3 regions of the Xanthomonas sp. NCPPB 3582 genome follow, and region 3 is predicted to be linked to each of the others. Evidence: predicted binding sites of a transcription regulator. Region 3 holds the regulator's gene; each other region holds the start of a gene.

Region 1 (5,384 bases), 1.1 Mb from region 3:
ACCGCAGCAAGCTCTTTTTGCTTGCTTGCGGCAAATTCATAGGACGTCACGATGATCACGTCGTCGATCTGAAAAGGATTGCTTACGTCGATTTGACGAAAAGCGTTGAACGATTTGCCCTCAAGGATGAAGGACGGTAGTTGAAACTTATCTTCGAGCTCCTGTGTCCACTGCTTGCGCAGCGTTGCAGGGACGATCAACAGCAAACGGCGACGGCGCTGCGCCCAATGCTGGGCCAGCACCAGACCGGCCTCAATGGTCTTGCCAAGCCCCACTTCATCGGCAAGCAACACACCGGCCTCGACAGGGGATTTGAGCGCGAACAGAGCGGCATCCACTTGATGTGGGTTCATATCGACTCGCGCAGCGGACAACGCCCGTGCAACTGCCGATTCGTCGCGACTGCGCAGCGTCAACCAATGGGCGAAGAATTTGCCCTGGTGGTGCGAGTAGCAATGCAACCCCGGCTGACCACTGGGATAGACACTGCCGCCCGATGGCGCTGGCAGGGTGGACATGGAGGATGCCTCTATGAAATGCGTCAGAACTCTCGTCAGAGTATGCCGAGTGACGCAAAACTTCGCCAATATGCGCTCACTACGCAAACTTGCAGGGACAAAAAACCCCGCCTTTCGGCGGGGTCCTTTTTGCTGCAACAGCCGAAGCCGGCTGGATCAGAAATCCATGCCGCCCATGCCGCCCATGCCACCGCCGGCCGGCATTGCCGGCTCGTCCTTCTTCGGTGCATCGGCCACCATGGCTTCGGTGGTGATCATCAGGCCGGCGATCGAGGCGGCGTTCTGCAGCGCCGAACGGGTGACCTTGGTCGGGTCCAGGATGCCGAATTCGACCATGTCGCCGAACTCGCCGTTGGCGGCGTTGTAGCCGTAGTTGCCGCTGCCTTCCTTGACCTTGTTCAGGATCACCGACGGCTCTTCACCGGCGTTGGCGACGATTTCGCGCAGCGGGGCTTCCATCGCGCGCAGGGCGATCTGGATGCCGTGGGTCTGGTCTTCGTTGGCGCCCTTCAGCTCGCCCACGGCCACCAGCGCACGCACCAGGGCCACGCCGCCGCCCGGGACCACGCCTTCTTCGACGGCTGCACGGGTGGCGTGCAGGGCGTCTTCGACGCGTGCCTTCTTTTCCTTCATTTCGATTTCGGTCGAGGCGCCGACCTTGATCACCGCCACGCCACCGGCCAGCTTGGCCACGCGCTCCTGCAGCTTCTCACGGTCGTAATCGGAGGAGGTGTCCTCGATCTGGGTCTTGATCTGGCCCACGCGCGACTCGATCGCGGCAGTGTCGCCGGCGCCATCGATGATGGTGGTGTTTTCCTTGGAGACCTGCACCTTCTTGGCGCGGCCCAGGTCCTTGATGGTGGCCTTCTCCAGCGCCAGGCCCACTTCCTCGGAGATCACGGTGCCGCCGGTCAGCACGGCCATGTCTTCCAGCATCGCCTTGCGACGGTCGCCGAAGCCCGGTGCCTTGACGGCCACGACCTTGACGATGCCGCGGATGGTGTTGACCACCAGGGTGGCCAGCGCTTCGCCTTCGACTTCCTCAGCCACGATCAGCAGCGGCTTGCCGGCCTTGGCCACGCCTTCCAGCACGGGCAGCAGGTCGCGCACGTTGGAGATCTTCTTGTCGTGCAGCAGGATGAACGGGTCGTCCAGGTCGGCCGACTGGCTCTGCTGGTTGTTGATGAAGTACGGGGAGAGGTAGCCGCGATCGAACTGCATGCCCTCGACCACGTCCAGCTCGTTTTCCAGGCCCGAGCCTTCTTCAACGGTGATCACGCCTTCCTTGCCGACCTTCTGCATCGCTTCGGCAATGATGTTGCCGATCGACTCGTCCGAGTTGGCCGAGATGGTGCCGACCTGGGCGATCGCCTTGTCGTCGGTGGTGGGCTTGGAGATGTTCTTCAACTCGACCACGGCAGCCTTGACGGCCTGGTCGATACCGCGCTTGAGGTCCATCGGGTTCATGCCGGCGGCCACGGCCTTGGCGCCTTCGCGGATCAGGGCCTGGGCCAGCACGGTGGCGGTGGTGGTGCCGTCGCCGGCGTTGTCGTTGGTCTTGGAAGCGACTTCCTTGACCATCTGCGCGCCCATGTTCTCGAACTTGTCGGCCAGTTCGATTTCCTTGGCGACGGAGACGCCGTCCTTGGTGATGGTCGGGGCGCCGAAGCTCTTCTCGAGCACGACGTTGCGGCCCTTCGGGCCCAGGGTGGCCTTCACGGCATTGGCAAGCACGTTGACGCCACGAACCATGCGGGTACGTGCGTCTTCACCGAAACGAATGTCTTTAGCAGCCATTGTCTGAAACTCCGGAATTTGAGATTGGGGATTGGGGATTGGCTAGAGCGGGTTCCGGGGGGATGCGGGATCGGCTGCGCGAAGCGCACTGACCAATCCCGAATCTCGACTCCCGAATCCCGCCGGCAACGGCTATCAGCCGATGACGGCCAGGATGTCGTCTTCGCGCAGCACCTTGTACTCGACGCCTTCGGACTTGTAGCTGCTGCCGGCGTACTGGCCGTAGATGACCTTGTCGCCGACCTTGACCACCGGCGCGCGCAGGCTGCCGTTGTCCAGGGGCTTGCCGGCGCCGATGGCGACGACTTCACCCTTGGTGGACTTTTCCTTGGCCGAGTCCGGGATCACGATGCCGCCGGCGGAAACTTCGTCGGCTTCGATCGGCTTGACTACAACGCGGTCGTGAAGCGGCTTGATGCTCATAGAGAAAGACCCTCTTAAGTGATTGATTGGTCTGGAAATTATCGGCGATGTTAGCACTCGCACATGACGACTGCCAGCACAGCGCGCGGAAAAAACCCGACAGAGCGGGTGCGGGCCAGAGATAGTGCTGGGCGGGCGGGTTTCAAGGGCCGGGCGCAAAAAATTTTCATCCGCTCGACACGCCGGGGCCACCGTGCAGCCGGGAACTGGGTGAAGGTTCGGGCCGAGCACGCGGGCCGCGCCATCGCGAACGGAGCCATGGGGCGATCGCCTGGGCCGGGGCACGCTCCACCGACCGGAGCGAGGCGGGCGCACCGCACCGGCAGCGCGTCGCGCCATGGCACCCTGCCCTCCCGAGCCGACATTGCCCTGAAGTGGAACCAGGTTCCACCGACTGTCATGCGCAGGCTCTACAGTCGGCGACGCATTCCCCGATCACAAGGAGCTGTCGATGAGGTTGCCGTTCCGTAGTCTTGCCCTGGCCTGCGCCGTCGCCCTGGCCGTCCCCACCGCCCACGCCGCGGTGTTCATCAACGAACTGCATTACGACGACGCGGGCGCCTCCGGCGACAGCGGCGAAGGGGTGGAAGTGGTGGCCACTGCCGGCGAATCGCTGAGCGGCTACCGCATCCAGCTCTACAACGGCAGCACCCCGGGTGCGGCCACGGTCTACTCCACCACTGCGGTGCCGGCCGGCAGCCTGGTCAGCTGCGGCAGCCAGGTGCGTATGGCCACGGTGAGCTATGCCAGCAACGGCGTGCAGAACGGTCCCAACGACGGCGTGGCGCTGGTCGACCCCAGCGGCCAGTTGGTGCAGTTCCTCAGCTACGAAGGCGCCATCACCGGCAGCGGCGGCGCGGCGGCCGGGGTCGCCAGCCAGAACCTGCCGGTCAGCGAGAGCAACAGCAGCGCGGTCGGCAGCTCGCTGCAGCTCACCGGCACCGGCAGCAACGCGGCCAACTTCAGCTGGGCCGGCTCGGCGGCGCAGACCTTCGGCGCCTGCAACCGCGGCCAGAGCTTCAACGGCAGCGGTGGCGGCATGACTGGCGCGCCGACGATCACCAGCACCACCCCGACCCAGGGCGCCACCGGCTTCCCGGCCGCCGGCGATCTGGCGGTGGGCTTCAGCGAGGCGGTAACGCTGAGCAGCGGTGCCTTTGCGCTGAGCTGCGCCAGCTCCGGCAACGTGGCGCTGAGCTACGCAACGACCGGCACCCGGTTCACGCTGTCCACCAACACTGCCCTGGTCGGCGGCGAGCGCTGCACCCTGGCGATCACCGCCAGCGCCATCCGCGATGCCAGCGGGCTGAGCCCGGCGGCCAACCAGTCGATCGCCTTCACCGTGGCCACCGCCAGCGGCGGCGGCACCGGCTACTACGCGCGGGTGAACACCGCCAACGCCAGCCAGCTGCGCTGTTCGCTGCATGCCACCATCAAGGGCCACACGGTCTACCCGTACAGCGGCACCGGTACCAGCACCTGGACCATCCTGGAGATGGCCGACGAGGACCCCAACAACAGCGGCCGCATCCTGGACGCCTACCGCAACCGCAGCTACGCCAAGGTCAGCGACCGCGCCGGCACCGGCAGCGGGCTCACCTACAACCGCGAGCATACCTGGCCCAACTCGCTGGGCTTCGGCAGCGCCACCGGCGACCGCGGCTTGCCGTACGCGCCCTACACCGACACCCACATGCTGTACCTGACCGACACCGCCTTCAACGCCGACCGCGGCAACAAACCCTATGCCACCTGCACCAGCAGCTGCGGCGAGCGGGTGACCGAGGTCAACGACGGCAGTGGCGGCGGCAGCGGGCGCTATCCGGGCAATTCCAACTGGGTGCGCACGCCCGACGGCAACGGCGGCAGCTTCGAGGTGTGGGGCCGGCGCAAGGGCGACATGGCGCGTGCGGTGATGTACATGGCGATCCGCTACGAAGGCGGCACCGATGCAGGCACCGGGCAGTCCGAGCCGGACCTGGAGCTCACCGACGACCGCAGCCGGATCGTGCAGACCTCGGCCTCGCCGGCCTACATGGGCCTGCTGTCCACGCTGCTGGCCTGGCACCAGGCCGATCCGCCGGACGATGCCGAGCGCGCTCGCAACCAGGTGATCTTCAGCTTCCAGGGCAACCGCAACCCGTTCGTCGATCACCCCGAATGGGCCACTGCCAGCCTGTTCAACTCGGCCAAGCCGGCCAGCTGCCAGCTGGCCAACTGAGCGATACCGGCCCGGCGCGGGATGCGTCGGGCCGGGGCGCTGTGTCTGCAGCGACGCGTGACGGCGACCGCATCGCTGCCCAGGCGGCGGCGCCCTCCACCCTGTCGCTGACGACCGGCACCATGGCCGCTGCGCGATCTGCGCCAGCAGTCGCCCGAGAGCTGCCGACGTCCGGCCCGGCCTGGGGTGAGGCACCGACCCGGCACGCGCCGCGGTCACCGCAACGCCCACCTCGGCGCCTTATCCGATGGCACCGTCCGCGCAGTGCCGCGGGGCCGGCTGTATCGAAGGCGGATGCCGCGCGCGGATCCGGCGCTTCGTCCAGCCAGCGCGGGTCATGCCATGGTTCAGAAGGCGAGGGCCACCCCAACCTCCCGCGACCGCCATCGCGCCTTGCAGGCACGCCGGCCGTGGGGCGAAATGGA
Region 2 (5,384 bases), 2.5 Mb from region 3:
CGCTCCATCGGACTCCTACGATGACCTCTTCCCCCTCTCCCGCTCCGCTGCATCTGGTCGTGGTGGGTGGCGGTTTCGCCGGTTTGTGGGCGACCCGCGCGCTCGACGATCCCGGCATCCGCATCACCCTGATCGACCGTCAGAACCACCACCTGTTCCAGCCGCTGCTGTACCAGGTGGCCACCGCCGGCCTCTCGGCGCCGGACATCGCCGCGCCGTTGCGGCACATCCTGCGCGAGCAGCGCAATGTCGAAGTGCAACTCGGCGATGTGGTCGAAATCGCGCCCGGCCGCCGCCAGGTGGTGCTGGCCGATGGCAAGACGGTCGGTTACGACCTGCTGCTGCTCGCCACCGGTGCCACGCACGCCTACTTCGGCAACGACCAGTGGGCCGAGCACGCCCCCGGCTTGAAGACCCTGTACGACGCACTGGTGCTGCGCCGCAAGCTGCTGCTGGCCTTCGAGCGCGCCGAAGCCGAAACCGATCCCGCCGCGCGCGCCGCATGGCTGAGCTTTGCGGTGGTCGGTGGCGGACCCACCGGGGTGGAACTGGCCGGCACCCTGGCCGAGATCGCCCGCCACACGCTCAAGAACGAATTCCGCCACATCGACCCGCGCCAGGCGCGGGTACGCCTGGTCGAAGCCGGCCCGCGCGTGTTGCCCTCGTTCCCGGACGACCTCACCGCCAAGGCGCGCAAGCAGCTGGAACGGCTGGGCGTGGAAGTGCACACCGGCACCCCGGTGACGCATATCGATGCGCAGGGCTACCAGCTTGGCGAGACCTTCGTGCCCGCGCGCACCGTGGTGTGGGCCGCCGGCGTGGCGGCCTCGCCGCTGGCGCGCACCCTGGGCGTGCCACTGGACCGCGCCGGCCGCGTCCTGGTGGAGCCGGACCTGAGCGTGCCCGGCCATCCGGACATCTTCGTCGGCGGCGACCTGGCCGCGCTGCAGCAGGATGGCCGCCCGGTCCCGGGCGTGGCGCCGGCCGCCAAGCAGATGGGCAAGCACATCGCCAAGGCGATCCGTGCGCGCCAGCGCGGCCGGGCGGTGCCTGCATTCCGTTACCAGGACTATGGCAACCTCGCCACCATCGGCCGCATGGCGGCCATCGTGCACGTGGGCAAGCTCAAGCTGTCGGGCATCGTGGCTTGGTGGTTCTGGCTGGCCGCGCACGTGTATTTCCTGATCGGCTTCCGCAATCGTTTCGTGGTGCTGGTGAACTGGGCGATGGCGTACTGGAGCTACCAGCGCGCCGCGCGCATCATCTTCGGCGGCGCCACCGACGACCCGCCCCCCAGCAGCAAGGACGGATGACAGCGGCGCGGGCGGTACGCGATGCTGTGCGGCCCGATTCGACGGCCTGACCGTGGCGACTGTCCTGTTCCTGCTGGATCTGCTCGGCACCTTCGTGTTCGCCCTGAGCGGCGCGACGGTGGCGGTGCGCAATCGCCTGGACCTGTTCGGCGTGCTGGTGCTGTCATGCGCGGCGGCGGTCTCCGGCGGCATCGTGCGCGATGTGCTGATCGGCGCCACCCCGCCGGCTGCGCTGGTGCAGCCGCAGTACCTGCTCACCGCCTGCCTGGCCGGGGTTGCCGGCTTCTACTGGCATGCGGCGGTGGAGCGCCTGCGCAACCCGGTGCAGATCTTCGATGCGGCGGGTCTGGCGTTGTTCGCGGTCTACGGCACCAGCAAGGCGCTGGATTACCACCTCAGCCCGGTCAGCGCGACCTTGCTAGGCATGCTCAGCGGTATCGGCGGCGGGATCGCGCGCGACCTGCTGGTCGCACGCACGCCGGTGGTCTTGCAGGCCGAACTGTATGCGGTGGCCGCACTCGCCGGCGGTGGGCTGGTGGCGATCGGGCATGTGCTCGGGGTGCCGCAGGCCTGGTCGCTGGCGACCGGTGCCGGCGTCTGTTTCGGCCTGCGTTTCATGGCCATCCGCTATGGCTGGCATTTGCCTGTCGCGCGCCTGCCGGAATAGTCGTCGTCGGCCAGAGCGACGCCGCCGGCAGCATCGCCCGGGCAGTGCGTCAGCGCCCTGAGAAGCAGGAAAAGCTGCAGGCCTGCAACGCAAACGGCCCGGAAAACCGGGCCGTTCGTGCAACAGCTATCGCCTGATCGAAAGAATCAGGCGACGAACAACGCCTTCATCTTCTTCAGCGCGTTCGCCTCGATCTGGCGGATGCGCTCGGCCGACACGCCGTACTCATCGGCCAGTTCCTGCAGCGTCACCTTGGACTCCGAATCCAGCCAGCGACGCTTGACGATATCGCGCGAGCGGGTGTCTAGGCCGGCCATGCCTTCGCGCAGCAACTGCAGCTGGTTGTCTTCGCTGTCGTGCCGCTCGTAGGCCTGCGAGGGATCTTCCTCGTTGGCCACCAGGTAACTCACCGGCGACGGCGGACCATGGTCGTCGTCCTCGTCCGAAGAGGCGTCGAAGCCGATATCGCGACCGGACAGGCGCGACTCCATCTCCATGACTTCACGCTCGGAGACGTTCAGGTCCTTGGCCACCGCGGTCACCTCGGAGGCGTTGAGCCAGCCCAGGCGGGTCTTGGACTTGCGCAGATTGAAGAACAGCTTGCGTTGCGCCTTGGTGGTGGCGACCTTGACGATGCGCCAGTTCTTCAGGATGAACTCGTGCATTTCCGCACGGATCCAATGCACCGCGAAGCTGACCAGGCGCACGCCCATATCCGGGTCGAAGCGCTTGACCGCCTTCATCAGGCCAATATTGCCTTCCTGGATCAAATCGCCCAGCGGCAGGCCGTAGCCGTTGTAGCCGCGGGCCACATGCACCACGAAGCGCAGGTGGGAATGGACCAATTCACGCGCCGCGTCCAGATCCAGCTCGTCGCGGAAACGGCGAGCCAGATCCTGCTCCTCATCGACCGACAGCACCGGGATCTGGTGCACGGCACCAATGTAGGCGTCCAGCGAACCGAGCGCACTGGGAATCGGGAGATTGTTTGCCACGAGGGCAGTCGAAGTCGTCTGGTTCATAGGCACCATCTTAGCAGTCGAACTATTGGACTGCCGGGTACAGGAAGAGTTCCCAGCGTTCCATTCATAGGACATTCGCAATTGAGACCCTGACGGCGTTCTACCGCAGGGATCTCCGGTCTCGGTGGCTACGCTACCACCGACACCCTGCGCAGACCGTGACAAAACTGCCGCCAATGGACTTGGCGCGGGCGCTGTTCAGCCGGCGGCCGAGGTTGTGTCCAGCGCGTTGCGGGGCGGCAGCGACCAGTCGATCGGGCCCAGCCCGCGGCGCTGCAGGTGCTCGTTGGCCCTGGAGAAATGCTTGCACCCCAGAAAACCGCGGTGCGCCGACAGCGGCGAGGGATGCGGAGCCTTGAACACCCGGTGCCGTGCCTGATCGATGACCTTGCCCTTGGACTGCGCGTAGCTGCCCCACAGCAGGAACACCAGCCCTTCGCGCTCGCGGTTGAGGGTCTCCACCACGTGGTCGGTGAAGCCTTCCCAGCCCTTGTTCTGGTGTGCGCCGGCCCGGCCCTGCTCCACCGTCAGCACCGCGTTGAGCAGCAGCACGCCCTGGCGCGCCCAGGGCATCAGATAGCCATGATCGGGACGCGGGATGCCCAGATCGTCCTGGATTTCCTTGTAGATATTGAGCAGCGAAGGCGGCACCGGCACACCCGGCAACACCGAAAAGCACAGCCCGTGCGCCTGGCCCTCGCCGTGATACGGGTCCTGGCCCAGGATGACCACCTTGACCTGCTCGAACGGAGTGGCGTCGAAGGCGGCGAAGATCTGCGGACCGGGCGGGAACACCCGCGCACCGGCGGCCTTGCGCTGGCGCAGGAAGGCCGACAGCTCCTGCATCTCTGGACGCAGCAGCCAGTCGCCCACCCTGGCCTTCCACGACGGTTCCAGCTGGATGCGCGCTTCCCCTTCGGTCATAGCATCACGGCCTGGTCTTCCAGGCGTGCCAGGCGCAGCTGGAACAGCACCTTGGTGACCAGCAGGCGCTCTTCGATGGGCTTTTGCACCAGATCGTTGGCACCGGCGCGCAGCAGCTCGGACTGGTTGCGCGGGTTGGTGTCGCCGGTCATCACCAGCACCGGCAGGCGGCGCTTGCCGTAGGCGAAGTCGATGCGGATGCGTTCGACCACGTCGCGCCCGTTGAGCTCGCCCTTGAGGGTGACGTCGGTCAGCACCACGTCGATGCGGCGCTCGGTCCGGCCCAGCGATTCGGCGGTGAGCAGCGCGAACGCGTCCTCGGCGGTGAGCACATGCACCACCTTCAGGCTCTGGCGCTCGAGCATGCGCTTGGTCGCCTCGGCCACCACGCGGCTGTCCTCGATGTACAGCACGGTGGCGCCGACCACCGGCTCGGGCTGCACGTAGCCGCGGATGAAGGTGGCCAGGGCTTCGTGGCCCAGCGCCTTGTCGAAATAGTCGGTGACGTATTCGGTGAAGCGGCGTTCGACCAGGTGCTGCTGCGCGTCGCCGGAGACCACGATCACCGGCACATAGGCCTGGCCGGCGGCCTCGCGCACGCTGCGCGCCAGCGCCAGGCCATCGCCGTCGGGCAAGGACAGCGAGGTGGTGACCAGATCCATGGCGCCGGCTTCCAGCGCGTCGCGCGCTTCGGCGATGCTGGCGCAGCCGATCACCTGCACGTTGGGCAGGTCGCGCGTGAGCACGTCGGCAATGAGCTTGCGCACCAGCTTCGAGCCATCGACGACCATCACGCGCGGCGCGTCGCTGATCAGGTGTTTGAGATCTGGTGGATGCATGGCAGGTCTCAGGTCTCGGTGGGACGGGTCTGGCGGAGGAAGTGGCCGGTCACCAGCCAGGCGCCCAGCCAACCCAGGACCAGGGTACCGACAAGCACCATTGCAGAATGCAGCAGATCCAGCCCGTGCAGGGTAAAGGAACTGCCATAGCTATCGGCCAATGTGGCCAAAGGTGTACGCAAGGCCAAACCGGAAGCGCCAATCAGGGCAAGCGCGACCGCGCCGGCACCCAGGCCGTACCAGGCGCCCAGATACAGGAACGGGCGACGGATGAAGCCGTCGCTGGCGCCCAGCAGTTGCAGCACACCGATTTCCTCGCGCCGCGACTGGATGTCCAGCCGTACGGTATTGCCGACCACCAGCACCGCGCCGATGCCGAGCAGGGTCGACAGTACCTGCACCAGCCGCTCGCCGAAGTGCAGCCAGCCATCCAGACGCTTGCGCCACAGCGCGTCGTGCTGCACCTGGTCGGCCTGCGGCAGCGCCTGCAGCGCGCTGGCCAGCTGTGCATCGTCGCCGGTCTCGGCCGGGGTCACGATCAGCAGCGTGGGCAGCGGGTTGTCGCCCAGCGCATCGGCGGCCTCGTCGAGCTTGGCGCTCTCGCGCAAATCGGCCAGGC
Region 3 (5,384 bases):
CTGGTCTGCACCCAGGCGTCGCCGTTGTCGTGCGCCAGGATGCCGTACGGCACGTGCGAGATGTCCTTCTGCACTTCGCCATCGGTGAACTTGCGGCCGATCAGGCGCTTCACCGCGTAGAAGGTGTTCTTCGGGTTGGTCACCGCCTGGCGCTTGGCCGAGGCACCGACCAGCACTTCGCCATCCTTGGTGTAGGCGACGATGGAGGGCGTGGTGCGGTCGCCCTCGGAATTTTCGATGACGCGGGCCTTGCCGCCGTCCATGATCGCCACGCACGAATTCGTGGTGCCGAGGTCAATACCAATGATCTTGCCCATGGATACGCTCCTGATGAGTCTTTAGCTGTGTCCGGCGACGCCGGGTCTGGCTGAGATGTGGGGGTGGCGCGCAGGTGTTCAAGCCACCCGTGCGCATCTGTGTTTCATCCGTGCGCCTGGCAGTTCAGCCGGCGCTATCGATCAGTCCTGCTTGGCCACGACCACCAGGGCCGGACGCAGCAGGCGATCGTTGAGCAGGTAGCCCTTCTGGAACACCTGCACCACGTGGCCGGGCGCGATACCTTCCGCCTCGCCCTGGCTGATCGCCTGGTGCTGGTCCGGATTGAACGGCTGGCCGACCGGGTCGAGCAGGGTCAGGCCGTTATCGGCGGCGACCTTGAGCAATTGCTTGTAGGTCATGTCCAGGCCATCGCGCAGCGGGCTGGGTTGGCTGCCGGCCGCGGTCAGCCCGGCGTCCAGGCTGTCGAACACCGGCAGCAACTCGCCCAGCAGCTTCTCGTTGGCGAACTTGCGGGCGTTCTCGACGTCGCGCGCGATGCGCTTGCGCTGGTTCTCCAGGTCGGCGCGCTCGCGCAGGGCATCGGCCTTGACCAGGGCGATCTCGCTGCGCAGCGACTCGATCTCGGCCTTGAGCGGATCGGTCTCGGGCGGGTTCTGGGACAGGTCTTCGGAGTCGAATTCGGGGTGGTCTTGATTCATATGCAGTTCCCGGGCAAGCGGAACGCCCGCCCCAACGTCACCCCGTATGTGGGCGCCGGCGCGCGTTTCAAGCGAAAACCCATCGCCGCGATCGAGCGCGGTTATCGCGTCCCGGGCGGCTCCATCGCCGCGCCCAGCACCTGGGCGGCGGTCTGCACCAGCGGAATCACCCGGTCGTAGGCCATGCGTTTGGGGCCGATCACCCCCAGCACGCCCAGCACCTGCCCACCGGCGGCATACGGCGCGGTGACCAGCGAGACGTCTTCCAGCGACACCACGCCGGTCTCCTCGCCGATGAAGATGCGCACGCCCGGGGCCTGGATGGTGCGTTCGAGCAGCTGCAGGATCTCGCGCTTGCTGGCGAAGGCCTCGAACAGCTCGCGCAGGCGATCCAGGTCCGACAGGTCCTGCACTCCCATCAGCCGGGTCTGCCCGGCCATCACCATGTCGTCGGCCTCGGCCGGCACCAGCGCCTCGCTGGCCAGGTCCACGCTATGGGCCAGCAGCTGCTCCATCTCGTTCTTGGCCATGCGCAGTTCGCGTAGCAGGCTGGCACGGATGTCGGCCAGCGCGCGCCCGGCGAACTGCGCATTGAGGTAGTTGGCCACCCGCTCCAGCTCGGCCGGCTCGTAGGCGCGGCGCGGCTCGATCACCCGGTTCTGCACCTCGTTGTCGGCAAACACCAGGATCGCCAGCACCCGCCGCGCATCCAGGGACACGAAATCGATATGCCGGAACGCGAACTGCTCGCGCTTCGGGGCGCTGACCACCCCCACGAAATGGCTCATCGCCGACAGCATCTGCGAGGCGCTGCCCAGCAGCGACTGGGTGCCGTTGCCGCTGGCCAGCTCGGCGCGCAGCCGGCGCACTTCGTCTTCGCCCGGCGGCTGCATCTGCACCAGGCTGTCGACGAACACCCGGTAGCCATGCGCGGTCGGCACCCGCCCGGCCGAGGTGTGCGGGGAGCTGAGCAGTCCCACGTCTTCCAGGTCGGCCAGGATATTGCGGATGGTGGCCGGGCTCACGTCCAGCCCGGCATGCTGGGCCAGGGTCTTGGAGCCCACCGGCTCGCCGTCGCGGATGTAGCGCGCAATCAGCGTACGCAGCAACTGGCGGGCGCGAGGGTCGAGCATTGGGGACTGGGACGCGCGCATGGGATCATCCGGTGAGACTGGGCATAGATAATGTCTGGCCCCGGGGATGGCAAGCGTCCGACTCCCTGCCCACACCCTCAGGCCCTAAGCTTCCCCAACGCATTCACTCTCGACCCTCATGCTCAGACATCTCTCGATCAAGGATTTCGCCGTTGTCCGCGCCACCGAGCTCGAATTCGGGCCGGGCATGACCGTGGTGTCGGGTGAAACCGGCGCCGGCAAGTCGCTGATGGTGGACGCGCTGGGCTTCCTGTCCGGCCTGCGCGCCGATAGCGGCGTGGTGCGCCACGGCGCCGACCGCGCCGAACTGTCGGCCGAATTCCAGCTGCCGGCCGAGCACCCCGGCCTGGCCTGGCTGGCCGACAACGAACTGGATGACGATGCCCAGTGCCAGCTGCGCCGGATCATCCGCGCCGATGGCGGCTCGCGCGCCTGGATCAACGGCCGCCCGGTCACCTCCTCGCAACTGGCCGAGCTCGCGGCGCGGCTGGTGGAAATCCACGGCCAACACGAACACCAGGCGCTGATGGCTCGCCACAGCCAGCTCGCCCTGCTCGACGCCTACGCGCGCAACAGCGCCCAGCGCGAGCAGGTGCGCCAGGCCAGCCAGCGCTGGCAGGCGCTGCTGGACGAGCGCGATGCGCTGTCGGCGCAGGGCGATGTTTCCGACCGGATCGGCTTTCTGGAACACCAGCTGGCCGAGCTGGAACGCGAAGACCTGGACCCGGCGGCGATCGCCGCGCTGGACATCAACCACCGCCGCCAGGCCCATGCCACCGCGCTGATCGGCGCCTGCGACAGCGTGGCCCGGCAGCTCAACGGCGACGATGGCGCCTGCGCGCTGGGCCTGTTGCAGGACAGCCGCCACGACCTGTCCCGCGTGGCCGAGCACGAACCGCGGCTGGGCGAGGTGGACGCGCTGCTGGACAGCGCCGTCATCCAGATCGAAGAAGCGCTGGCCCTGCTCGACCGGGTGCGCGACGACCTGGATGCCGACCCCACCCAGTTCGAGGCGATGGAGCGCCGTCTCGGCCGCCTGCACGATCTGGCCCGCAAGCACCGCGTCGCCCCGGACGAGCTGGCCGCCCACCGCAATCATTTGAATGCCGAGGTCGAGAGCCTGCGCGGCGCCGACGAGCGCCTGCAGCAGCTGGACAAGCATATCGACACCGCCACCGGCGCCTGGCAGGCCGCGGCCGGCGCGCTCAGCGCCAGCCGCCAGAGCGCGGCGCAGGCCCTGTCGGACGCCACCACCACCCTGATCGGCGAGCTGGGCATGGGCGGCGGCCAGTTCCTGATCCAGTTGCAACCCCAGGACACCCTGCGCCCAGACCCGAACGGTGCCGAGCGGGTGGAATTCCTGGTGGCCGCCAATGCCGGCCAACCGCCGCGTGCGCTGCGCAAGGTCGCCTCCGGCGGCGAGTTGTCGCGCATCTCGCTGGCCATCGAAGTGGCCGCGCTCGGCCTGGACAGCGTACCGACCATGGTGTTCGACGAAGTGGATTCGGGCATCGGCGGCGCGGTGGCCGACATCGTCGGGCAGAAGCTGCGCGCGCTGGGCGAGGAACGCCAGGTGCTGTGCGTGACCCACCTGCCGCAGGTCGCGGCCAAGGGCCACGCGCACTACCGGGTCAGCAAGGCGCCGGTGGACGGCATGACCCAGAGCGCGGTCGAACTGCTCGGCCCGCAGGCCCGCCAGGAAGAACTGGCGCGCATGCTAGGCGGCGTGGAGGTCAGCAAGGAGGCCCGCGCAGCAGCGCGCAAGCTGCTGCAGAGCGCCTGACCGCAGCGAGCAGCCCGCAAAGTCGGAGGCCCGTTCCCATCCACGCCGACGAAGCTCCCTTCCCCCGCCTGCGGGAGAAGCGATGCCTGGCCGCACGTGATCTCTACGATTGCACCGCAACTGACCGCCCACCGCCCCCTTCCCCCGCCTGCGGGGGAAGGTGCCCGAAGGGCGGATGGGGGCAGCATCGCTGCGAGGCGACTACCACAAGCGCGACAAGCGCAAACGGTGTCGCCCTCATCTGGCGCTACGCGCCACCTTCTCCCGCCAGCGGGAGAAGCGATGTCTGGCCGCACGTGATCTCCCGATTGCACTGCAACTGACCACCCACCGCTCCCTTCCCCCGCCAGCCGGAGAAGCGATATCTGGCCGCACGTGACCTCTCGATTGCACTGCAACTGACCGCCCACCGCTCCCTTCTCCCGCCAGCGGGAGAAGCGATGCCTGGCCGCACGTGACCTCTCGATTGCACCGCAACTGACCGCCCACCGCTCCCTTCCCCCGCCTGCGGGGGAAGGTGCCCGAAGGGCGGATGGGGGCATGGGCCTGCACCACCAACACGCCACAGAACGCACAAGGCGGCCGAAGCCGCCCTGTCATTACATATCTGCAGACACCAAACTCAGCGCGTACGCTTCTTGCGCACGTACAGCACCAGCGAATGCTCTTCCAGCTCATAGCCGTGCTTGGCCGCGATCTGCCGCTGCAGCGCCTCGATCTCTTCGCTTTCGAATTCGATGACATGGCCGGTGTCCACATCGACCATATGGTCGTGGTGCCCGCCGCGGTCCAGCTCGTACACGGCCTGGCCGCCTTCGAAATTGTGCTTGAGCACCAGGCCGGCAGCCTCGAACTGGGTCAGCACGCGGTACACCGTGGCCAGCCCGATCTCGTCGCCGTGATCGAGCAACTGGCGATAGATGTCTTCTGCGCTGAGGTGATGCTGGTTGCTCTTCTGTTCAAGCAACTCCAGGATCCGCATCCGCGGATGGGTCACCTTTAGCCCGACTTTGCGCAGGTCGTGGGTTTCCATACGTTCTCCGTTCATTGGCGATTTAGCGCCAGCTGCCTTCAAACGGGTCGCGGCGACCGGTGGGAGTGTATCATCGGCGTGATTTCCTCAGCACTTACTCCCCGATGCGCAATCTCCTGCTGGTCGCCGCCGTTGCTCTGTCCACCGCTGGCTGCGGCATCATCTACAAGCAGCCGATCTACCAGGGCAATCTGATCAAGCAGAACGCCGTGGAGCAACTGCAGGTAGGCCAGAGCAAGCAGCAGGTCAGTGCATTGCTGGGCACCCCGTCGATCCCCGACCCGTTCCATGCACAGCGCTGGGACTACACCTCCACCCAACGCGTGGACCGCCTGGCGCGGACCGAGATCAAGAACTTCACCGTGTTCTTCGAGAACGACCAGGTGACGCGCTGGGAAGGCGACTACTTCCCGTCGCAGGACGAGCAACTGGCCAAG

Evidence for each region. The regulator HrcA, encoded in region 3, represses chaperone genes, less so after heat shock. The targets are predictions, from matches to a motif close to TTNGCACTCNNNNNNNNNGAGTGCNAA.
Region 1: ACCQ05_RS18880 (co-chaperone GroES) is a predicted target of HrcA. The motif match lies at 2,789-2,815, and genes of this name have one in related genera.
Region 2: rpoH (RNA polymerase sigma factor RpoH) is a predicted target of HrcA. The motif match lies at 3,013-3,039, and genes of this name have one in related genera.

What each region holds. Positions count from the first base shown of each region.
Region 1 is NZ_CM192968.1:4,457,469-4,462,852, forward strand. Features, by position in the region: gene ACCQ05_RS18870 (SNF2-related protein) at 1-518, opposite strand, end outside; gene groL (chaperonin GroEL) at 675-2,315, opposite strand; gene ACCQ05_RS18880 (co-chaperone GroES) at 2,451-2,738, opposite strand; gene ACCQ05_RS18885 (endonuclease) at 3,190-4,959, shown strand.
Region 2 is NZ_CM192968.1:630,001-635,384, reverse strand. Features, by position in the region: gene ACCQ05_RS02650 (NAD(P)/FAD-dependent oxidoreductase) at 21-1,313, shown strand; gene ACCQ05_RS02645 (trimeric intracellular cation channel family protein) at 1,366-1,980, shown strand; gene rpoH (RNA polymerase sigma factor RpoH) at 2,127-3,002, opposite strand; gene ung (uracil-DNA glycosylase) at 3,201-3,926, opposite strand; gene ACCQ05_RS02630 (response regulator) at 3,923-4,765, opposite strand; gene ftsX (permease-like cell division protein FtsX) at 4,774-5,384, opposite strand, start outside.
Region 3 is NZ_CM192968.1:3,320,652-3,326,035, forward strand. Features, by position in the region: gene dnaK (molecular chaperone DnaK) at 1-317, opposite strand, end outside; gene grpE (nucleotide exchange factor GrpE) at 459-977, opposite strand; gene hrcA (heat-inducible transcriptional repressor HrcA) at 1,079-2,110, opposite strand; gene recN (DNA repair protein RecN) at 2,250-3,914, shown strand; gene fur (ferric iron uptake transcriptional regulator) at 4,537-4,947, opposite strand; gene ACCQ05_RS13950 (outer membrane protein assembly factor BamE) at 5,052-5,384, shown strand, end outside.